4 regions of the Comamonas thiooxydans genome follow, and region 3 is predicted to be linked to each of the others. Evidence: predicted binding sites of a transcription regulator. Region 3 holds the regulator's gene; each other region holds the start of a gene.
What was found. Region 3 encodes sigma-54, which starts transcription at its own class of promoters, with help from an activator protein. Its sites were predicted from a motif close to TGGCANGNAANCTGCTTT; they were not measured.
Positions count from the first base shown of each region.

Region 1: a site for sigma-54 is predicted at 1,804-1,821, ahead of CTR2_RS20110 (BMP family protein). Genes of this name have one in related genera too.
Region 2: a site for sigma-54 is predicted at 2,998-3,015, ahead of hmpA (NO-inducible flavohemoprotein). Genes of this name have one in related genera too.
Region 4: a site for sigma-54 is predicted at 2,126-2,143, ahead of CTR2_RS00575 (ammonium transporter). Genes of this name have one in related genera too.

Region 1 is NZ_AP026738.1:4,332,648-4,338,218, forward strand. Features, by position in the region: gene CTR2_RS20105 (BaiN/RdsA family NAD(P)/FAD-dependent oxidoreductase) at 1-566, shown strand, start outside; gene CTR2_RS20110 (BMP family protein) at 658-1,707, opposite strand; gene rpsU (30S ribosomal protein S21) at 2,214-2,426, shown strand; gene CTR2_RS20120 (GatB/YqeY domain-containing protein) at 2,610-3,056, shown strand; gene CTR2_RS20125 (LysR substrate-binding domain-containing protein) at 3,164-4,099, opposite strand; gene CTR2_RS20130 (tartrate dehydrogenase) at 4,196-5,284, shown strand; gene CTR2_RS20135 (DUF1801 domain-containing protein) at 5,402-5,571, opposite strand, start outside.
Region 2 is NZ_AP026738.1:5,464,211-5,469,781, reverse strand. Features, by position in the region: gene CTR2_RS25420 (aminotransferase class V-fold PLP-dependent enzyme) at 1-815, shown strand, start outside; gene CTR2_RS25415 (FKBP-type peptidyl-prolyl cis-trans isomerase) at 907-1,317, shown strand; gene norR (nitric oxide reductase transcriptional regulator NorR) at 1,318-2,904, opposite strand; gene hmpA (NO-inducible flavohemoprotein) at 3,064-4,242, shown strand; gene CTR2_RS25400 (DUF3297 family protein) at 4,663-4,908, opposite strand; gene CTR2_RS25395 (DUF445 domain-containing protein) at 5,061-5,571, shown strand, end outside.
Region 3 is NZ_AP026738.1:5,616,681-5,622,251, reverse strand. Features, by position in the region: gene lptA (lipopolysaccharide transport periplasmic protein LptA) at 106-762, shown strand; gene lptB (LPS export ABC transporter ATP-binding protein) at 759-1,541, shown strand; gene CTR2_RS26170 (RNA polymerase factor sigma-54) at 1,687-3,288, shown strand; gene CTR2_RS26165 (S41 family peptidase) at 3,292-4,881, opposite strand; gene CTR2_RS26160 (aspartyl/asparaginyl beta-hydroxylase domain-containing protein) at 5,147-5,571, opposite strand, start outside.
Region 4 is NZ_AP026738.1:129,635-135,205, forward strand. Features, by position in the region: gene CTR2_RS00565 (C4-dicarboxylate transporter DctA) at 1-279, opposite strand, end outside; gene cls (cardiolipin synthase) at 525-1,970, opposite strand; gene CTR2_RS00575 (ammonium transporter) at 2,180-3,412, shown strand; gene CTR2_RS00580 (hypothetical protein) at 3,439-3,759, shown strand; gene CTR2_RS00585 (glycerophosphodiester phosphodiesterase family protein) at 3,874-5,262, opposite strand; gene trpB (tryptophan synthase subunit beta) at 5,384-5,571, opposite strand, start outside.

The DNA of each region.
Region 1 (5,571 bases), 1.3 Mb from region 3:
GCACCGGCAGCAAGAAGGAGCGCATGAGCTTCCACGAGGATTTGCTGTTCACCCATCGCGGCCTCTCCGGCCCTGCGGTACTGCAGATCTCCAGCTACTGGAAGCCCGGCACCCCGCTGCAGATCAATCTGCTGCCCGGCGTGGATCTGGCCGAGGTGCTGGCCCAGGCCAAGCTCCACTCGCGCAAGCTGGTGGCCAACGAGCTGGCCGCCCACCTGCCCGCCCGCCTGGCCGATGCCTGGGTCGGCCGCATGCCCGAGCTGCAGCGCCCCATCAACGAGGCCGGCGACAAGGCCCTGGCCAGACTGGCCGAACAGCTGTCGCGCTGGGAGATCACCCCCACGGGCACCGAAGGCTACAAAAAAGCCGAGGTCACGCTGGGCGGCGTGGACACCAAGGTGCTGTCCCAGCAAACCATGGAGTGCAAGAGCCGGCCGGGCCTGTACTTTATCGGCGAGGTGGTGGACATCACCGGCTGGCTGGGCGGCTACAACTTCCAGTGGGCCTGGGCCAGTGCCGCCGCCTGCGCCCAGGCCATGGCGGAAAAGCAGTCAGTCATGGCTTGAGCGACTGGAACCGAAGCGCCTGCCGCCATGAAAAAAGGATGGTTGAACCATCCTTTTTTGCTGCCGCGCTCCTGCGCAGCACACCATCCGGTCAGGCAGAAAACTCCTGGCCTTCATAGTGCTCGGGAACCTTGAGCTGCCCCGAGGCAATCGCTGCCGACGCCCTGGCCACGCGCTCGCGCACGGCGGCTGCCACGCCCTGACCCATGGTCAGACGCACGGCTGCCGGATCGCTCAGACCGATCTTGCGAATGCCCGGGCCGGGCGCGCCGCGCTCCTGCATGTCCTTGACGGCCAAGAACGCGCCAATGCCCACATCGGCCCAGGCCGAGGCGACAAACACCTGCGGGTCCACCGCGGTCCAGTCGATCACATTGCCGATCTGGCGCGTGCCCGCCTCGCGGCAGGCCTGCGTCACGCCATCGCGGCCGGAGTTGAGCATGGTGAAGATCACATCGGCACCGGCAGTCATCTGGGCCCTGGCAATGCGGTGCGACAAGGCGTTGTCGTCCTGATCGCCCGAGAAGTTCGTCAGCAGCTTGACCCTGGGGTCGGTATCGCGCACGCCGGCCGCATAGGCGGCGCGCCCTTTGAGCCCCGGGGGCACGCGAATACCCGACATATGGCCGACTACGCCGGTCCTGGTGCTCAGCGCCGCCAGCACGCCGGCCAGATAGGCCGACTCCTCCTGCAGCACGTCGTAACTGCAGAGATTGCTCCCCTGCACCGCGCCCTGGGTCACGACGAACTGGGTCCTGGGGAAGCGCGCCGCGACCTCGGCGGCGGCCTGGTTGTTCTGCCCACCATGGGCAATCACCAGTTGCGCACCCTGCTCCGCGAGCTGCGCGAGAGCCGGCACCAGCAACTCCTTCCTGGGCGCCATGCCGTCCAGAAAACGGGTCTGCACACCCAGCTCCTGGCGCGCCTTTTCCAGACCGCGCCAGCCGGCCTCCATAAAACCCTTGTCGCTACGCGAGCCCGCAAACAGACCACCCACCACCAGGGAACCGCCGGGTGCGGCAGGCCCGGAAACTCCGGCCCTGCCGGCACAGGCCGTCAATGCCAGCAAGCCCGGCACGGCGACGGCCGAAGCCATCCATTGGCGACGCGAAATAAATGAGGAATGAGAAGCGCTGGACAAGATGGAAGCTCCTTGAACACGGAAAGACAGCGACGCGCACAGGCACGAAACCCGCTTATTCCTTGACCTCGGTCACGAAATAAGGCCTCCAAACTGTATGCAATTTTCGTGCACACAATACTCCCAAGAAACCCCAGCGCCCGGCCCGGCTGGCCTGCTGCCTGGGCAGCGCCATGCTCTTGCATTGCACATCGCGCATCGGGCCGCGCTCCGCAATGCACGCGACCTGAGCGCGGCGAGAGGCGCAAAGGCACAATAACGGTGCCTGATCAGGCCTTGGGCAGCGCTCCGCCTGCAGCCGCAAAACCGCGCAAGCCTGGCCGGCGTCGGATCGCTTCGCACGCCATTCGGGACACAGCGCAAGTCTTGGTCTATAATGCTCGACTTTGCTGGCATTACCCCGTCGGCCATACTAGTTAAAAAGTGGCGGGGAAACCGCTGTTCACGGCTCTCAGGCCCGATCTTCCCGAGAACCCTCTGTCAGCACAGATATATCTGGAAATTAAATGACTACCATCCGCGTCAAAGAAAACGAGCCCTATGAAGTTGCCCTGCGCCGCTTCAAGCGCACCATCGAAAAGCTGGGTCTGCTGACCGATCTGCGTGCTCGCGAGTTCTACGAAAAGCCCACAGCCGAGCGCAAGCGCAAGAAGGCTGCTGCCGTGAAGCGTCACTACAAGCGCGTTCGCAGCATGCAACTGCCTAAGAAGCTGTACTAATCGTTGATTAGGACCAGTCGGCCTTAAAACAGCCGCAAACCCGCGCTCGGGACGCCAGGCGCGGGTTTTTTGTTTTCTGGCCACTGCATCAGCTTGCCTTGCTGCGCAGTGACCTCCCTGCGAATGGATAGTCAACGTCGTTCACACTGCGCACCACCATTCGCCAACCCCAAGGAGAAAGCCATGAGCCTGAAAGCCCAGATTACCGAAGACATGAAGACCGCCATGCGTGCCAAGGACAGCGCACGCCTGGGCACCATCCGCCTGCTGCAGGCCGCGATGAAGCAAAAGGAAGTGGACGAGCGCATCGAGCTCGACGACGCAGCCGTCATCGCCATCGTCGACAAGCTGATCAAGCAGCGCAAGGACTCCATCGCCGCCTTCGAAGCCGCCAATCGCAGCGATCTGGCCGATGTGGAAAAGGCCGAAATGGAAGTGCTCAAGGTCTACCTGCCCGAACGCATGGGCGAAGCCGAGATCACCGCGGCCGTGCAGGCCATCGTGGCCGAACTGGGCGCCTCCGGCCCCGGCGACATGGGCAAGGTGATGGGCGCCGTCAAGACCCAGCTGGCCGGCAAGGCCGATATGGGCCTGGTGTCCGCTGCCGTGAAGGCCGCGCTGACAAAGTAATTGGCCACCGGCCTGAGCTGCCATGCGGCATCAGGCTCAAAAACAGAAGCTGCTTGCGCTTGCTTTGCATATCTTTCAGATTAAAAAGAATCTGAAATTCATGTACATCAAGCGATAGCAGCTTCTTTTTTAATAGCATTCCTGAATCCCGTGGGAGCCTGCTTGCTGAAGAACTCCTGCAGGAACTCGACGCAGACCCGCACCTTGGCCGAGCGCTCCAGCCGCGTCGGGTAGACAGCCCAGATATTCGCCTGCTGCTGCCACTCGGGCAGCAACTGCAACAGGCTGCTGGCCTGCAGATCAGCCGCCACATCCCAGAGCGAGCGCAGCACGATGCCATGGCCGTCACGGGCCCATTGCACGGCCATCTCGCCATGATTGGTGGACAGCGGCCCGGTCACTTTCACGCTGCGCTCCTGATTGCCCGAGCGCAGTTTCCAGACACCGAAGGGATGGTCACGCTCCTTGATGACCAGGCAGTCATGCGCGGCCAGTTCGTCGAGCGTGCGCGGACTGCCACGCCGCTGCACATAGGCCGGGGCAGCGCACAGCACGCGATGGTTGTCGGCCAGATGCCGCGCAATCAGGTGCGGCGCAATCTCGTCGCCCACGCGCACATCGAGATCGAAGCCCTCGGCCGCGACATCGACGATGCGATCAAACACCTCCAGGCGCAGCTGCAGCGCCGGATATTGCGCAATCAGCTGCGACAGCGCGGGCGCCACCACATTGCGGCCAAAGCCGAAACTGGTGGACACCCGCAGCAGGCCGCGCGGCTGGCGGCGCGTCACATCCACCTCCTGCAGCAGATGCTCGACCTCGTCCAGAATGCGCTGCGCCCAGTGGTAGACGCGCTCGCCCTGCTCCGTGACAGCGACCCGCCGTGTAGTGCGATGCAGCAGCTTCACGCCCAGCTCCTGCTCCAGCAGGCGGATGCGCTTGCTGACAAAGGCCGGCGAAGCATTGTGCGCGGCCGCAGCCTCGGCAAAGCTGGCTTTGCGCACCACGGTGGTGAAGACGCGCAGGTCTTCGGGCGAGGGCATTTTCTGCACGATCTGTAAACAATCAGGCCACGATCAGTCAATTGTATTCAGATATGCAAGGTGCAGAATACCGCAACACATTCACGAGGAAGCACCATGTCCACTCCCAAAAAGATTGCAGTCATCGCCGGCGACGGCATCGGCAAGGAAGTCATGCCCGAAGGCCTGCGCGCGCTGGAAGCCGCAGCCAAGCGCTTTGACCTGCCGCTGGAGTTCCACCATTTCGACTGGGCCCACTGCGACTACTACGCCGAACACGGCCAGATGATGCCTGACGACTGGAAGGCCCAGCTCTCGGACATGGATGCCATCTTCTTCGGCGCCGTGGGCTGGCCCGCCACCGTGCCCGACCATGTCTCGCTGTGGGGCTCGCTGCTCAAGTTCCGCCGCGAATTCGACCAGTACATCAACCTGCGTCCGGTGCGCCTGTTCGAAGGCGTGCCCTGCCCCCTGGCCGGCCGCAAGCCCGGTGACATCGACTACTACGTGGTGCGCGAGAACACCGAGGGCGAATACACCTCGCTGGGCGGTGTGATGTTCGAAGGCACGGACCGCGAGATCGTGATCCAGGAATCGGTCTACTCGCGCAAGGGTGCCGACCGCCTGCTCAAGTACGCCTTCGATCTGGCCCAGAGCCGCGCCAAGAAGCATGTGACCCTGGCCACCAAGAGCAACGGCATCGCCATCAGCATGCCCTGGTGGGACAAGCGCGCCGACGAGGTGGCCAAGGCCTATCCAGAAGTCACGCTGGACAAGCAGCACATCGACATCCTGACCGCGCGCTTCGTGCTCCAGCCCGGCCGTTTCGACGTGGTGGCCGCCACCAATCTGTTTGGCGACATCCTGTCCGACCTGGGCCCTGCCACCACGGGCACCATCGGCCTGGCGCCGTCGGCCAACCTCAACCCCGACCGCAACTTCCCCTCGCTGTTCGAGCCCGTGCACGGCTCGGCACCCGACATCTACGGCAAGAACATCGCCAACCCCATCGCCATGGTCTGGTCAGGCGCGCTGATGCTGGACTTCCTGGGTCGCAGCGAAGGTGTCTGGCGCCAGGCCCACGACACCATCGTGGCCGCCATCGAGCACACGATCAAGGCCGGTCCGCTGACGCCCGATCTGGGCGGCAAGGCCAACACCACCGAGGTGGGCGAAGCCATCGCCGCGGCCATCGCCAACGCCTGATGACTCCGGGCTGGCCCCAGCCGGCCCGATTCAAGATAAGAAGCACCCCGCGCAGGCTGAACCTGCACCGGGGTGCTTTTGCACGCCTGCACGCCCAGGGCCACCGGCTGCGGCGAGCTAGGCTGCAGGCCGCGGTTTGGCTTTGGCTTGCGAAGCCGATTTTCTGGCCAAACGGGCCTGGGCATTGCGCTGCGCAGCGGCCTGCACCAGCGCCTGAAACGCTGCGCCGTCGAGCGCTTCGCCGACATGCAGGTCGATGGCCCGGCGCGTGCCGCCCTCCAGGCTGG
Region 2 (5,571 bases), 150 kb from region 3:
AGGGCGAGGGCAGCCAGGACCCCTGGGCGCCATGCCCGGCCGAGGATGTGGCCGAGACCATTCGCGTGGAGCGTCCCAAGGTGGTGTTTGCCCCGCATGTGGAGACGGCCAGCGGCATCATGCTGCCCGATGAATACCTGCGCACCGTCGCCGACGCCGCGCACGAGGTTGGCGCGCTGTTCGTGCTGGACTGCGTGGCCTCGGGCGCCATGTGGGTCGATATGGAAAAAACCGGCGTGGACGTGCTGATCTCGGCGCCGCAAAAGGGCTGGAGCAGCTCGCCTTGCTGCGCCATGGTCATGCTCTCGGCGCGCGCTCGCGAGGCCATAGAGCACACGCAGAGCTCCAGCTTCTCCTGCGACCTGAAGAAGTGGATGCAGATCGCCGAGGGCTACGAAAAAGGCCAACACGCCTATCACACCACCATGCCTACGGATGCGTTGCTGCGCCTGCGTGACGTGATGCTGGAGACGCGCGAATACGGCTTTGCCAAGGTGCGCGAAGAACAGATGGAACTGGGACGCAAGGTGCGTGAGTTGCTGCAGTCGCGCGGCTTCCCCAGCGTCGCCGCCGAGGGCTACAAGGCGCCTAGCGTGGTCGTCAGCTACACCACTGACGCGGAAATCCAGAGCGGCCGTGCCTTCCTCAAGGTGGGCTTGCAGACCGCCTCTGGCGTTCCGCTGCAATGCGATGAAGGCCCGGACTTCAAGACCTTCCGCATCGGCCTGTTCGGCCTGGACAAATGGCATGACTCGGATCGCTCCGTGGCGCATCTGTCCAAGGCACTGGACGATATCGGCATTGCCCGGATCTGAGATAGGTGCGGCTTGCGGCATTGCTGCCGTGACATTTTTTTCGACCCGACTTCGTAATAAAGTCGGGTTTTGTTTACTCAGTGCATCCGATATGAAAAAAGCAATCTCCGTGATCGGGTTTGTATTTGCTCTGGGCGCTGGCGCAGTGGTTCATGCTGCGCCGGTCACTACCGCCAGCGGGCTGATCTATGAAAGCCAGGTCGAAGGCAGCGGGCCCAGTCCCAAGGCGACGGACACCGTCAAGGTGCACTACCGCGGCTACTTCCCCGATACCGGCAAGGAGTTCGACAGCTCCTATGCACGCAAGCAGCCCATCGAGTTCCCGCTCAATGGCGTGATTCCCTGCTGGACCGAGGGCGTGCAGAAGATGAAAGTGGGTGGCAAGGCCAAGCTGACATGCCCCCCCGGCATAGCCTATGGCAGCCGTGGTGCAGGCCGTGCCGTTCCCCCCAATGCCACGCTGAACTTCGATGTGGAGCTGCTGGGCATCCAGGGCCGCTGATCAAGGCCTGTCGATCTCAAGTCGCTTGGCCAGGCGCTGCAGATTGGCGCGATCGAGCTGCAGCTCGCGCGCTGCGGCGGCCCAGCTGCCCCGGTGGCGGGCCAGGCTGGAGCTGACCAGCTGGCGTTCATAGGCGCTGACGGCAGCGCGCAGACCGGCCTCGGGCGCTGCCGTTGCGGTGGCCGGGTCCATGGACGCGGTGGCCTGTGCGGCGGCAGGCGCCTCGACCCGCTCCCAGAGATCGGCAAGTCCCAGGGTCACGATGCGCAGTCTGGTTCCCGCGCGGCCGGCGCTGCCGTCATTGCGGCTCAGGGCCCTGAGCACGGCGCGGCTGATGCAGTGCTCGAGCTCGCGTACATTGCCGGGCCAGCTGCGATTGAGCAGGGCCGCCTGTGCGGCCGTATCCAGGCGAAGGCCGCCGAGCCTGAGCCTCGAGCGGTTCTCCTCGAGGAAATAGCCCGCCAGCTGCAGCACATCGCTGTCGCGCTCGCGTAGTGGCGGCACGGCGAGCGGATAGACATTGAGGCGGTGATAGAAGTCCGCGCGCATGCGCCCGGCGCGGACCTCCGCAGCCAGGTCGCGGTTGGTGGCGGCGATCACGCGCACATCCACATGATGCTCCCGGTCCGAACCCAGGCGCTGCAGCTGGCCGCTTTGCAGCACGCGCAGGAGCTTGGCCTGCACGGGCAGCGAGAGTTCGCCGACCTCGTCCAGGAACAGCGTGCCCTGATGCGCCTGCTCGAACTTGCCGCTGCGCTCGGTCAGTGCTCCGGTGAAGGCCCCGCGCACATGGCCGAACAGCTCGCTCTCGACCAGGTTGTCGGGCAGGGCCGCGCAGTTGATGCTGATCATGGGCTTGTCGGCACGGCCCGACTGCGCATGCACGGCCTGGGCCACCAGTTCCTTGCCGGTGCCGGTTTCGCCGGTGACGAGCACGCAAAGATCGCTGGCGGCGACCAGGGCAATGTCTTTCTGCAGCTGGCGCATGACGGGGCTTGCGCCCTGCAGTCCGCGCTCCGGCGGCGCGGCCGCTCTGGCCGAGCCGGTGGCGCCGCGCGCGAGCTGGGACAGCTGGTGCACGCGCTCGGCCGTGGCCACGGTGGCTGCGGCCAGATTGCTGAAGGCCTGCAGCATGGCCAGCGCCGCGGGGTCGGCGAACCGGCCCGGCTCCAGCGCGTCCAGCGTCAGCAGACCCCAGGGCAGGCCGCCCAGTTGCAGCACGCAGCCCATGCAGTCATGCACATGCAGCTCGCTGATGGCCTGGCCTTTGTGCGCCACCAGCCCGTCATAGGGATCGGGCAGGGGACTGTCGGGTTCGAAGCGCATGGCCTGGCCGGCTGCCAGCAGCTGGGCAAAGCGTGGATGCTCGCCCAGGCGAAAGCGCCGGCCCAGCGTGTCCGGCATCAGGCCGTCGATCGCCATGGGGCGTAGCCATTCGCCTTCGAGCTTCAGCAGGGCGACGGCATCGGCGGGCAACAGATTGCGCAGTGCGGCCAGAAGGCGGCGCAGACGTTCGCGCTCGGACAGGTCCTGGGCCAGATCGGCTATCAGCGGGCTGACGGCGTTGAGAATGTGAGATGTTGTCATAACGACATCGAATGGTGTCAATGGGACAGCAATTGATTGATGTCATATTGACGCATGTTTTTGCAAGCCATTGTTTTGCAATGGTCTTGTTGCTGGCACGCCGTTTGCATTTATTCGCTCAAGCCTTGCAGCTGGCAAGGCAGCAACCAGGAGATTTGCATGCTTACCGAACGTCAACGCGAGATCGTCAAGGCCACCGTACCGCTGCTGGAAACCGGCGGCGAGGCGCTGATCACGCATTTCTACCAGACCATGCTGGGCGAATACCCCGAGGTGCGCCCGCTGTTCAACCAGGCGCACCAGCAAAGCGGTGCCCAGCCACGCGCTCTGGCGCACAGCGTGCTGATGTATGCCAAGAACATTGACCGCCTGGAAAACCTGGGCAATCTGCCCGCCCAGATCATCAACAAGCATGTGGCGCTGCAGGTCCAGGCCGAGCATTACTCCATCGTCGGTGCCTGCCTGCTGCGCGCCATTCGCGAGGTGCTGGGGGCGGAGATCGCCACGGACGAGGTGATCGCCGCCTGGGCCGCCGCCTATCAGCAGCTGGCCGATATCCTGATCGGTGCGGAGCGCGCGGTGTACGAGCAGACTGCGGCAGCCGAAGGTGGCTGGCGCGGTGCGCGTGCCTTCAAGTTGGTGCGCAAAGAGGCCGAAAGCGCCGAGATCACGTCCTTCTATCTGGAACCCGTGGACGGCGGCGCGGTGATCGCCCATCAGCCAGGTCAGTACATCGGTCTGCGCGTGGTGGTTGACGGCCTGGAGCAGCGCCGCAACTACTCGCTGTCGGCGCCTGCCAACGGCAAGAGCTATCGCATCAGCGTCAAGCGCGAGGCCGGCGGCAAGGTCTCCAACCATTTGCACGACCAGTTGCACGTGGGCGATACGCTGGAGCTGTTCCCGCCCGCTGGCCATTTCACCTTGCAGGCCAATGCCAAGCCCCTGGTGCTGATCAGCGGCGGTGTGGGCATCACGCCCACGCTGCCCATGCTGCAGGCCGCGCTGCCCACGGGGCGCGAGATCACCTTCATCCACTGCGCGCGCGATCGCGGCGTGCATGCCTTCCGCGAGAAGATCGATGCGCTGGCTAACAGCCACGAGCAGCTCACGCGCCGCTATTGCTACGACCAGGCGGGAGCCGGCGACGAGGTCGACGCCCAGGGCCTGCTGAGCACTGACCGACTGGCCCAGTGGCTGCCCGAGTCGCGCGATGCCGATGTCTACTTCCTGGGCCCGCGCGGCTTCATGCGCAGTGTCAAGCAGTCGCTGCGTGAACTCGGTGTGCCCGACGCCCAGGTGCACTACGAGTTCTTCGGCCCTGCGGAAGCTCTGGCCTGACGGTATCGCACCCCCTGAGCGGTTTTGCCTAGGCGGCCCACCGCTTCCCCTCTCTCTACGCGCTGCGCGCTAGGGGTGGGGGACGACACCCTCGCTGGGGCAGCCCTCGCTGGGGCAGCCCTTGCTGCGGGGCGGCGGGGCCGCCCAGGCTCTTGCTCGGCGTCCCTCGTTTTGGGCGCGCCGGTTTTGAGCGCTGTGATCTGCAAACAAATGGATGCTCATGAAAAAAGAGCTGCCTGCGCTTGGTAATGCTGAGTTTCAGTGCATAAAGCATCTGAAACCCTTGCAGAACCAGCGCAAGCAGCTCTTTTTGCTGAGGCGGCGACTTGGCTAATTGCTCTTTGAATTGGGCGATTGCCAAGTGAGAGACAACGAGCAAGGGCCTGGGCGACCCCGCCCCGGCGCAAGCGCCTCAGGGGGTCAACGGTAATACGCTTCGACCGTACCCTTGAGCTTGATCAGCAGGGGCTTGCCCTTGCGGTCCAGGGTCTTGCCGGCGGGCACCTTGACCCAGCCTTCGCTGACGCAGTATTCCTCGACGTCAAAGCGATCCTTGCCGTTGAAGCGGATGCCGATGTCGTGCTCGAACACGGCGGCCACATGGTGGGGGCTGCGAGGGTCAACGGACAGATGGTCGGGCAGTTCGGGGCGGGTGGCTTCGGTCATGATTTTTCGAGAGTCAGGGAATACAAGAGCGCTATTTTCGGTGCAATTGCAAAAGCCTGTCTCCTGTTGTCGCAATGGCGCATGACAGGCAATGCGCCGTCATCAGTACCGCAGGCATAGGCGAGCCGGCCCGACTCGCCTATGCTGGAGTCATGCTCACCGAAGAACAACGCCTGTCCCTGCAGCGCGCCAAGCGGCTGCCGCTGATTTTGCTGCTGCTGGTGACAGCCGGCTTCATTGCCACGGCGCTGGCGGGCTCGCGCTGGGGACTGGAGGGCCAGGCCGTTCCGCTATGGCTGGTGTGTCTGCGGGCCATCTGCGAGGCCGCCATGGTGGGGGCGCTGGCCGACTGGTTTGCGGTCTCGGCGCTGTTTCGCCATATTCCGCTGCCGCTGGTGGGGCGGCACACGGCCATCATTCCGCGCAACAAGGATCGCATAGGCCGTAACCTGGCCACTTTCGTGCGCGACAAGTTTCTCGACGCGCCCTCGCTGGTGGCTCTGATCGAGCGCAACAACCCGGCCCAGGCGCTGGCGGACTGGCTGACGGCTCCCGCCAACAGCCAGCTGCTGGGCAGGCAGGTGGCGCGGCTGGCGCTGGCGGCGCTGGAGATGGTGCAGGACAAGCAGGTAGAGAAGTTTCTGACCCAGTCGCTCAAGGCCG
Region 3 (5,571 bases):
TTTGACGCCCAACAAGCCCGCCGCCGTGCGGGCTTTTTTGTGGGTGTTTTTTACGCAAGTTGCAAAAAGGGAATGACTACAATGGATGCAAGAAACGTGCCTTCCATGAAAAAAACACTCCTACCTCTTGCGCTGGCCTGCGCCCTGGCAGCAGCGACCGGCATTGTCCATGCCGAAAAAGCCGACAGCGCCAAGCCCATGAATATCGAGGCGGACGCGTTGCGTCATGACGAGCTGCAGCAGACCAGCGTCTTCACCGGCAATGTGGTGATGACCAAGGGCTCCATCGTGCTGCGCGGCGCCCAGCTCGATGTGCGGCAGGACGCCGAGGGCTATCAGTACGGTGTGATCAAGGCCGAGGCAGGCAAGCGGGCGTTCTTCCGTCAGAAGCGCGATACCGTGGCCGGTCAGCCCGAGGAGTTCATCGAGGGCGAAGGCGAAGTCATCGAGTACGACGGCAAGGCCGACATCGTCAAGTTCATCCGTCGTGGCGAGATGCGCCGCTACCGTGGCGGTCAGCTCAGTGATCAGGTCACGGGCTCCATCATCGTCTACAACAACATCACCGACGTCTATACCGTCGATGGTCAGAAGACCAGCGGCGGCCTGCCGAGTTCCTCCGTGGGGCAGGGCGGCCGTGTGCGCGCCATCATGGCGCCCAAGGACGGTACGCCGGGGGCACAGCCCAAGCCTGCAACACCTGCCACGCAGCTGCGCCAGAGCATGACGCTGGGCGGCGAGAAAGCCGACGAGAAGAAATGAGCGAGCCGACTTTCTCCAGCAGCCGCAGCGGCGAGTCCGACAGCCGCCTGGAGGCCAAGCATCTGGCCAAGTCCTACGGCAGCCGCAAGGTGGTCAAGGATGTGTCCCTGTCCGTGCAAAAAGGCGAGGTGGTCGGTTTGCTCGGCCCCAACGGTGCGGGCAAGACCACATCGTTCTACATGATCGTGGGCCTGGTGCGCAGCGACGGCGGCGAGATCTTCATCGACGGCCAGCCGGTGGGCGGCATGCCGATTCACCAGCGTTCGCGCCTGGGCCTGTCCTATCTGCCCCAGGAAGCCTCCATCTTTCGCAAGCTCAGCGTGGAAGACAATGTGCGCGCCGTGCTGGAGCTGCAAAAGGACGAGCAGGGCAAGGCGCTGACGCGCGACGAGATCGAAAAGCGCCTCACCGGCCTGCTGCAGGAGCTGCGCGTCGAGCATCTGCGCCAGTCGCCGGCGCTGGCGCTGTCCGGTGGTGAGCGCCGTCGCGTGGAAATTGCCCGCGCCCTGGCCACGCAACCGCGCTTCATTCTGCTTGACGAGCCGTTTGCCGGCATCGACCCGATTGCGGTGATCGAGATCCAGCGCATCATCGGCTTCCTCAAGGAGCGCGGCATAGGCGTGCTGATCACCGACCACAATGTGCGCGAGACGCTGGGCATCTGCGACCACGCCTTCATCATCAGCGACGGCCATGTGCTGGCCGAAGGCACGCCCGAGGAGATCGTGGAGAACGCCGATGTGCGCCGCGTCTATCTGGGCGAACATTTCAGAATGTGATGACCTCCACGCTCCCTCACTTTGTGTGGTCGCTGCCCCCAGAAGGGTTCCTGACCGGCTGCGCCGAGGCTTGCCTTGGGGCAGCCCGGCGGCAAACCCATGGCACTGCGCGCGTTTGCAATGATTGTCTGGGAGCCGCGCCTCGATGAAGCCAGGTCTCTCGCTACGCGTTTCGCAGCATTTATCGCTGACGCCGCAGCTGCAGCAATCCATTCAGCTGCTGCAGCTCTCCACTCTGGAGCTGGCGCAGGAAGTCGAGCAGATGCTGGTCGACAACCCTTTTCTGGAGCGTGCGGGCGATGAGGCCGAAACTACGGGTGATGCTCCTGCAGATGTAGCTGCTAGCGTTAATGAATACAGCACTTCAGATGGAATTCATGCTGAAAAGGAAGCATCGCAAGCGCAATCAGCTACTGAAACAGTAGCGGAAGCACCAAACCCCGAAACCCCTGAAACGCTGAACTGGGAGGCCGACGGCATGGACGGCCAGGACGGGGAATGGGGCGGCGAATCCAGCAGCGAGTGGGATACCCCCTCGGCCAGCAGCTCCACGCGCAACCGCGATGGCGATGACGAAACCGATGCCATCGATCTGGCGCGCGAGCACCAGAGCCTGACCGACTTTCTCCATCGTCAGGCGCTGAGCCTGCATCTGGGCGCGGCGGACATGGCGGCACTGCGCTTTCTCATCGAGTCGCTCAGTGACGACGGCTATCTCGAGGATTCCCTGCAGGAGCTGGCGCAGAGCCTGGCCGGCGACGACCTCGAAGAGCGCGAGGAGCTGGAGCAGCACTTTGCCATTGCGCTGAAGCTGCTGCAAAGCCTGGAGCCCGTGGGCGTGGGCGCGCGTGATCTGGCCGAGTGCCTGCAGCTGCAGCTGCGCGATCTCATCCGCACCGCCGAGGATGAGGGCACGACCGAGGCGCATATGAACCGGCTGCTGCTGGCGCAGGCCATCTGCGCGCAGCCCATGGACCTGCTGGCGCGGCGCGATCTGCGCAAGCTCACCAGCCTGTGCGGCGCGCGCGAGGAGCAACTGCGCGAGGCCATGGCCCTGATCGCCAGGCTGGAGCCGCGTCCGGGGCGCCGCTTTGTCGACGTGGAACGCCATATCGTGGTGCCCGATGTCATCGTGCGCCCGGTGCGGGCCGGCTCGGGCCGGGCGGACTTTTCCGTGCAGCTCAACCCCGAGGTCATGCCGCGTCTGCGCGTGCATGACATCTATGCCAGCGTGCTGCGCCGCCACAAGAACAGCGACGGCCATGCGGCGCTGCAGCAGCAACTGCAGGAGGCGCGCTGGTTCATCAAGAACATCCAGCAGCGCTTCGACACCATCTTGCGGGTCTCCGAAGCCATCGTGGAGCGGCAGAAGAACTTCTTTGTGCATGGTGAGCTGGCCATGCGACCGCTGGTGCTGCGCGATATCGCAGACACGCTGGGCCTGCACGAGTCCACCATCAGCCGTGTGACCACCGCCAAGTACATGGCCACGCCCCAGGGCACCTTCGAGCTCAAGTATTTCTTCGGTTCGGGCCTGGGCACGGAAACCGGCGGCAGCGCCTCCAGCACGGCCGTGCGTGCGCTGATCAAGCAGTTTGTCGATGCCGAAGATGCCAGGAAGCCGCTATCGGACGCCAAGCTGGCCGATATGCTCAAGGAGCAGGGCATCGAGTGCGCGCGTCGCACCGTCGCCAAATACCGCGAGCAGCTCAAGATACCGACGACCACGCTGCGCAAGGCGCTCTAAGACTTAGTGCGGCAGCAGCAGGCGGTTGTTGCGTGCCGGGTTGCGCCGGAGCGTAAGAGGCGCAGCATTCGGATCAGGGCTGACACTGCGCTTGCGGGCTGTGGCAGCAAAAGGCTGAGCGGGGCACAAGCCCGTGCTGATATGGTTCATGGCGGCAGCCAGCATGCCTTCCTGCGGGTCACCCAGTGCATGGTCTAAATCATCGGGCACGCTGCAACCGGGCACATAGCGCTGTGTTGGACCATTGCCCGGTGTAAAACCGTCGGCGTAGTCGCCAAAGCCTTTGGCATTGATACCGGCAAACTCGATAGGGAAGTAACTGATGCCGCAGTTGTCCTTGGCCGTAAAACCATAAGGCTTGCCGCAGGTCGTGCCTCCAATCAGGATGACTTCCACATCCACACCGCGCAGGCCATTGATCAGTGCCTCACTGGCCGAGCACGTGCCCGATTGCGCTAGGACATACACCCGCTTCAGGTTGAGTGTGGGCAAGGGCTGAATATTGCTGCATTCGTTGTTGATGGGAAAGCAGGAGCTGCCATAAAACGGCGTCACCTGCGTTTCTGCGCTGCGGCGTGCGTTGTATTGCAGCGTCTCGAAAGTCTTGCCAGCCGTTTGCGTGCTGCCCGCAATCATGGTTGCCAGCTCTGCAGCGATGAACAGAAAACCACCGCCGTTGTAGCGCAGATCCAGCACTAAATCGCTCACGTTCTGGTTGCGCAGATTGGAAATGGCGGTGACCAGCTGACCTTCGGCGGGCAGCACATGGTCATTGAAGACGATGTAGCCAGCACGTGCACCGCTGTTTAGCGTGAGCACTCGCGACTGCGGCACCGGGGTGTTGGTGATATTGGTGCTGGTCAGATTTTGCACGGGCAGTTGCGCGCCGCCGCGCTGTAGGATGAAGTTGTGCGTGACGCCCAATATCTCAGGGAACAATCCGGCATTGAGCACATCCACCCCATCGGCATCGGGCGCATCGGCGGAGACGTCATCGATCGAGACCAGGGTGTCGCCACGCTTAAAGCCCGCCACATCGGCTGGGCTGCCGGGCTCGATATAGGCGATGCGCAGGCCCCGTGGCGGTGTGGGGCTGGCCATTCGCCACTCGATGCCGTGACTGGGCGCAGTGGCGTTTTCGGAGACCGATTGCCATAGCTGCGTGGGATACATAAAGCTGAACTGGTCGCGCCGGGCACCGGATTCGGTAATGGCAGGCGTCAGCAGTGCATCAAAGTAATTGCTCAGGTCGGTGTAGTAGTAGCCGCTGCTGAAGCTGGCTGCGCCAGGGTCTACAGCTGGGACCTCTTCGCGCCACAGATAGGCTTCATCAAAGTAGGTGCGCAGCCAGCGCTTTTCCGTGTCCAGCGTAGCGTTGCGTAGCGGGGTATCGGCCAGGATGTTGTCGGGAGAGCATTGCTGGGCAAAGCTGCTGGATGTCTCGGCCGGGTTTGGGGGCGGGCCAGTGTTGTCTGGGTTGCTGCTGCCTGGGCTATCGGTAACAGGACTGTCATTCACGCCCCCGCCGCAACCTGCAAGCAGGCTCAGGCACACTACGCCACACAGGGCAACGCCACGGATTGAACTCGACATCGAAAGCTCCCTCGGCTGGATGTGGAATGCCAATCCCATCCGATATTTTAGAAACGGTGCCGCGAATTATTACCACCAAATGCCGAAAGTCACTATGCGCAAGTCAAGCCAAAAGGCGTGTCGTGATTTGTCTGCCGCTGTATCTGATTTCCGTGACCGGAGGTGGTTTATGGCTTGGATAGTCCTATCTATCCTCTCGAAGGATTGCGTTGGGCAACAAAAAAGCCGCTGTGCAATGCATCAGCGGCTTTTTTGATGGGGCGGCCTAGTTTGGTATCAGCCACCAGATAAACCAGACCAGCACGCCGATCATCAGTCCGAACTTGAGGATCTTGTAGAAGGTCGGATTCCAGTCGCGGAAGGCGCGGCGGTACTTGCCCGCATAGAACGAGATCTTGAACAGCTTGCTGATCATGCCGCGCGGATCGCCTTCGTTGTTGGGCGAGCTGGCGGCGGCCACCACGTTCTTGCCCAGCCAGTGATTGAGCCATTGCGCAAAGCCATTGGTCATGGGGCGTTCCACATCGCAGAACAGCACGATGCGGTTGCCTTCCGAGCGGTTCTCGGCCCAGTGCATATAGGTCTCGTCGAAGATCACGCCTTCGCCTTCGCGCCAGCTATAGGGCTTGCCGTCGACCTCGATCATGCAGCGGTCGTCGTTGGGGGCCAGCACGGCCAGGTGATAGCGCA
Region 4 (5,571 bases), 430 kb from region 3:
CACCAGACCCAGGCCCAGGGCGATGGTGGTCAGCACCTCGAAATAGATCAGGGCCTTGACGCCCACGCGGCCTACGCGCTTGAGGTCGCCTGCACCGGCAATGCCGTGCACGACAACGCAGAACACCAGTATGGGGATGATCATCTTGATGAGCTTGATGAAGCCATCGCCCAGGGGTTTGAGTTTCACGGCCCATTCAGGGGCCAGTAGTCCGGCGAGCACACCCAGTATGAGTGCGATCACCACCTGTCCGAACAGTGATCTGACAAAGCGGCGCATAGTCGTCTTTCGCAAGTTGTGGAATCTTGTATGCAAGTTGTCTGCAACTTGCATACAAGAATGTAGGCAAGCGAAAGGCGTGCCAGCAGAGGGTATTCCTGCAGATTTGTGTAAATTAGGGGAGGATCAGCCCTGACTTTCACGTATGAAATGAAGCGGCGTTCCGCCTTGGTGCGACAGGAGGCGCCAGTGTGCACGCGCGTGGTGCGCGGGCGTTCGGCATGCCCAAAGCCAGGGCATGGCGCTTACAGCAGCGGGCTCAGGGCGCCCAGCAGGTTGTCCCAGATGCGCTTCCACCAGGGTGCCGAATGCACCTGTGCCAGCGTCACCACATCGGATTCGTGCAGATAGCTCTGTTGCCGATGCCGGATGGCCTCGGTGATAGCTTCGTCGTGCAGCAATACATTGTTTTCGAAGTTCAGGTCAAAGCTGCGCAGATCCAGATTCGTGGAGCCGATCAGGCTGACCGATCCGTCCAGACACAGGGTCTTGGCATGCAGCAGGCCGGGGCGGAATTCGTGGATATGGACGCCGGCGCTCAGCAGCCGCCAGTAATGGCTGCGGCTGACGGCACCGACGATCCATGAGTCATTGCGGGCGGGCAGGATCAGCGTGACCTGCACCTGGCGCAGCGCGGCGGCGCACAAGGCATCGAGCACCGTGCTGTCGGGCACGAAGTAGGGGGTGGAGATCACGACCTCGCGCTGAGCACAGGCCAGTAGGCTGGCAACCAACTGGGGTGTTGAGCGTGCTCTTTCCGTCGGCCCTTCGGCAATCGCAACGGCATGGAAGCCGTCGGCGGCAGCGCCGGCCTCGGCCTCGATAGCCGGTGGTGCAAGGCTCGCATCGGACTGCGCCCAGTCGCTGGCAAAAGCCTGCTGCATCTGCATGACCACGGGGCCCTGCAGGCGCAGCATGATGTCCACCCAGGGGGCATAGCGTGCCTTGATGTGAAAGCCCTCGTCGGCGCAGTTCTGGCTGCCGCAATAGTTGATCCTGCCGTCTATGAGCGTGATCTTGCGGTGGTTGCGCAGGTCGATGCGGCTGGTCAGCATGACCTTGAACAGATTGCTGATGGGCAGGGCAACCGCCAGGTGCACGCCGGCCTGCCGCATCTGCTGCCACAGTGGCGAGCGCGTCAGGGCACGCGATCCCAGTCCGTCGACCATGGCCCGGCAGGTTACGCCGCGCTGCGCGGCACGCATCAGGGCATGGGCCACATCGGTGCCGGTCCCGTCGTCCAGCCAGATGTAGTACAGCACGTTGATCTCGTGGCGTGCGGCATCCATGTCGGCCAGCATCTGCGCACGGGCATGTGCGCCATCGCGCATCAGCTCGGCCTTATGGCCGGGCAGCGGTACAAAGCCGTTGATGGACGAGGCATAGCGGAAGGCCGGCAGCCATTGATCGGGAATGGCGGGCCGTGCCTGCGGCATGGAGCCGGGTGCGGGCGCAAGGGCGCTGCCCTGGGTCTGGCAGAACTCGCGCACATTGAGTCTTCTGCGGCCTGGTACACGGCCCAGGGCTACTTCCCCAAACAGGTAGTACAGCAGGCAGCTCACATAGGGCAGCAGCACGATGACCATGAGCCAGGCCAGCCGCACATCGGGCCGCATGTCTCTGCGCAGCAGGATGCGCAGGCCGAAGCCGGCAATCAGCAATACATGAAGAGTCAGCAGCAGCCAGGTCATGAATCAGTGCGGCAACGATGGATCTTGTCGAGCATAACGGGCTCTGCTCCAAGCACAAGCTGCAAGCCGTGATTCATAGGCAGCGAGCTTGAACTCATTGATGAGAAGGCGCGGCCTGCTATCAGTAGTGCAGCGACAGAAGACCGGCATGGCTCTGGCATGGAACCTGCTTCCTTTTTTTGTCAAAGCAAACAAGCAGGGGGGAGTGCATGGAAATGGTGCCATTGACTGCCATCGACAAGGCAGATACCGGGTGGGTCATGGTTGCGTCGGCGCTGGTCCTGCTGATGACCTTGCCGGGCATCGCCCTGTTCTATGCGGGGCTGGTGCGGCGCAAGAATGTGGTCAACACCATGGTGGCCGTGTTCGCGGTGGCCTGTGTGGTGACCCTGACCTGGTTCGGTCTGGGCTACTCGCTCGCATTCACCGCCGATTCCCCCTGGCTCGGCAATCTGGGGCGCGCCTGGTTTGCATCCTTGCACCTTGATGGCCGGCGCAGCGTGATCTCGGTCAGCCACCTGGCGCCGCATCTGCCCGAAGCGGCCTATGCCCTGTTCCAGGCCGCATTCGCCATCATCACCACCTCGCTGATCGTGGGGGCCGTGGTAGAGCGCATGAGCTTTGCGGCTCTGCTGGTGTTTGCCGCGCTGTGGAGCGTGGTGGTCTATGCGCCCGTGGCCCACTGGGTGTGGGAGAGCGGGGGCTGGCTGAACCAGCTGGGCGCACTGGACTTTGCCGGCGGTGCCGTGGTGCATGTGAATGCGGGCGTGGCGGCACTGGTCTGTGCCTTCATGATGGGGCGCAGGCGCGGTTACGGAACCGAGCCATTCGAGCCGCACAGCCTGGGCTGGACGGCCATGGGCACGGCCTTGCTGCTGTTCGGCTGGTTCGGCTTCAACGCCGGATCGGCCCTGTCCGCCGATGGGCGCGCAGCGCTGGCCTTTGTGGTCACGCTCGTGGCGGCTGCGGCCGCCGGTCTGGCATGGATGGTGGTGGAGTGGCTGGTGCGCGGCGCTCCGACCTTGCTGGGCCTGCTCTCGGGCATGGTGGGCGGACTGGTGGCTATCACACCGGCCGCGGGCTTTGTGCAGGTGGGCAGTGCGGTGTGGATAGGCCTGATTGCGGGCGCCGTCTGTTTCTGGGGCGCAACCTGGCTCAAGCGCCGGCTGGGAGCCGACGACTCGCTCGATGTGTTCGGCGTGCATGGCGTGGGCGGCATTGCCGGCTCCATCCTCACGGCGGTGTTTGCCGATCCCCTGATCGCGGGCACGAGTGCCACGGTGCTGAATCAGCTGATTGCGGTGGCGGCGGTGGCTGTCTACAGCGGCGCTGCCACGGCCGGGGTGCTGGTGCTGATCCGTCTGCTGATGCCGTTGCGGGTGGATGCCGTGCAGGAAATGGAAGGCCTGGATATCAGCCTGCATCTGGAGCGTCAGCACTAGTGATCCATCAAAGACAGGAGCGGTGTATGGAGGACAGCGAGCGAGTGGCGGTGGCCGCACATCTGCATGTGGTGTTGCGCCGCAAGACGGGCCGGGTGACCGATACCGAATGGATGGCCTGCAATCAGGCCTATGCACAGGCCATGGCGGCTTTTGCGCTGGAGCATGCACGAGAGCAACAGGATGAGGAGCTGGCGCGCCTGGCCCGGCGTCTGCAGGACAGCTGGAGCGGCGACATGCCCCGGCATGCAGCGCCTGCCGAGACCGCTCAGAGCGATGGCTCCGTCACCGCCAAGGCCGCCGAGATACTGCGCACCTCGGCACGCTATATCGGCGGGCTGCGCTGAGGCACAAGCCGGATCCGAGGCCGGGACGGCCTGGCGCCACGGATCACAATGCCTGTGACCCGTGACGGTCCGCTGCAGCACGCCGGCGCAGGCTGTGTCGGCAACAAGCCTGGCCTATTGCTTTTTCAGCTCGGCAATATAGGCATCGCGGGCCTTCACGCCATCGGCCGTGAAGTCGGTGAACACGCCGTCAATGCCCAGGCGGTAGTAAGCCAGGTATTCCTGCAGCGGGTAGCCCTTGAAGATGCCCGCGAGCCGGCTGGCCTCGCTGCGGAAGGTGAAGCTGTGCACCACCAGACCGGCCTTGTGCGCATTGGCGATCAGGCCGGTGTCCTTGAGCGTGTTGACGTCCTTGAGGCCCGCTCCGTCCTTGTAGGGAGCGACGGAATGGGCCAGCACCTGGGGCTTCCAGGGGCCGATGCCGTCGGCATAGGTCTTGATCTCGGCCAGGCCTGCCGGCGTCTGCATGACCGCGAAGGTGCGCGCATCGCCTGCCAGCGTCCAGCTATAGGGGCGGCCGCTGATGAAGGTCCATTCGTCGGCGGTGATATAGCCTACGGAGCCGTCCCTGAAGTTGTAGTCGTTGCCATCGATCAGCTGCACCCCCTTGGCCCGCATGCCCACCTTGCGCAGATACTTCAGGCTGTCGGGGTCGAAGCTCTGGATGTAGATGGGCGCTTCCTTGCGGTTGAGATTGTTCCTGTCCAGCAGCGCCATCACGGCGTCTTCGAAGGGGTGCTCACCCGTTCCGCAGCTGTTGGCAATGGCTTGCTGGTTGTTCCAGTAAGGGTTCTTGGTCTCGGCGTAGACGGCAATCGTGCGGCCTGCCGCCTTGCCCTTGGCGAGTGCGATATCGATCACATCCTGTGCGCTGATCAGTGGCAGCTTGCCATTCCATTCGCTGGGGCGATCGGCGCGGTTGTCCAGCGTGGTGCCGCCAAACAGCGTGCGCAGCTCATGCAGGCTGAAGTCCGAGATGGACCAGTCGCCGGTGTGGTCCTCGCCGTCGACCACCAGAGCCTGCAGCACCGACTTCTGATTGTTTGGGTCGATGCGGTCGCTCAGGTATTGCGCGGGGCCGTTGGCGGCAATGGCCGGGTACTTGACGTTGACCAGCACGCCGGGCGTGTTGCGCTTGCGGCCCGCCACATAGGCATTGATCTTGGCGACCTCGGTGACATTGGTGCTGTCGCTGAGCCAGGCGTTGTGGCGTGCCACCAGCTGGCAGTCGCGGCTCAGGTGCATGTCCAGCTCGATCATGTCGGCACCGGCATCGATGGCTTTCTCATACGCCATCTGTGTCTGCTCGGGGTACAGCCCCGAATAGCCGCGGTGGGCGATGACCTGGGGCTGCTTGCCGTCCAGCGTCAGAAACTGCGGCGCAGGCGCAGGCGCAGGCGCAGGTGTCGGGCCGTCTCCGCCACCACAGGCGCTCAGGGCAAGGGCGGCAAGCAAGGTCAGAGCAAAGACGGGGTGGCGGGTATGGGACATGGGTTCGGGCATGGATGGAGATCGCCTCATGCTTGCGGTTGTTGATGACGGCTGTGTGACCGTGCCCTCAGAGCGTGTTCATGCTCCGAAGCACAAGGCTGCCGGGGCGGCAGCCCTGTGCGGGATGCGGCAGTTACAGTCCCAGCTTCCTGGCGACGTAATCGGCATCCTTGTCGCCGCGACCCGAGAGGTTGACCAGAATATGCTGGTCCTTGCCGAGCTTGGGCGCTTCGCGCATGGCCCAGGCCACGGCGTGCGCACTTTCCAGAGCCGGGATGATGCCCTCCACACGCGACAGCGTCATGAAGGCATCCAGGCATT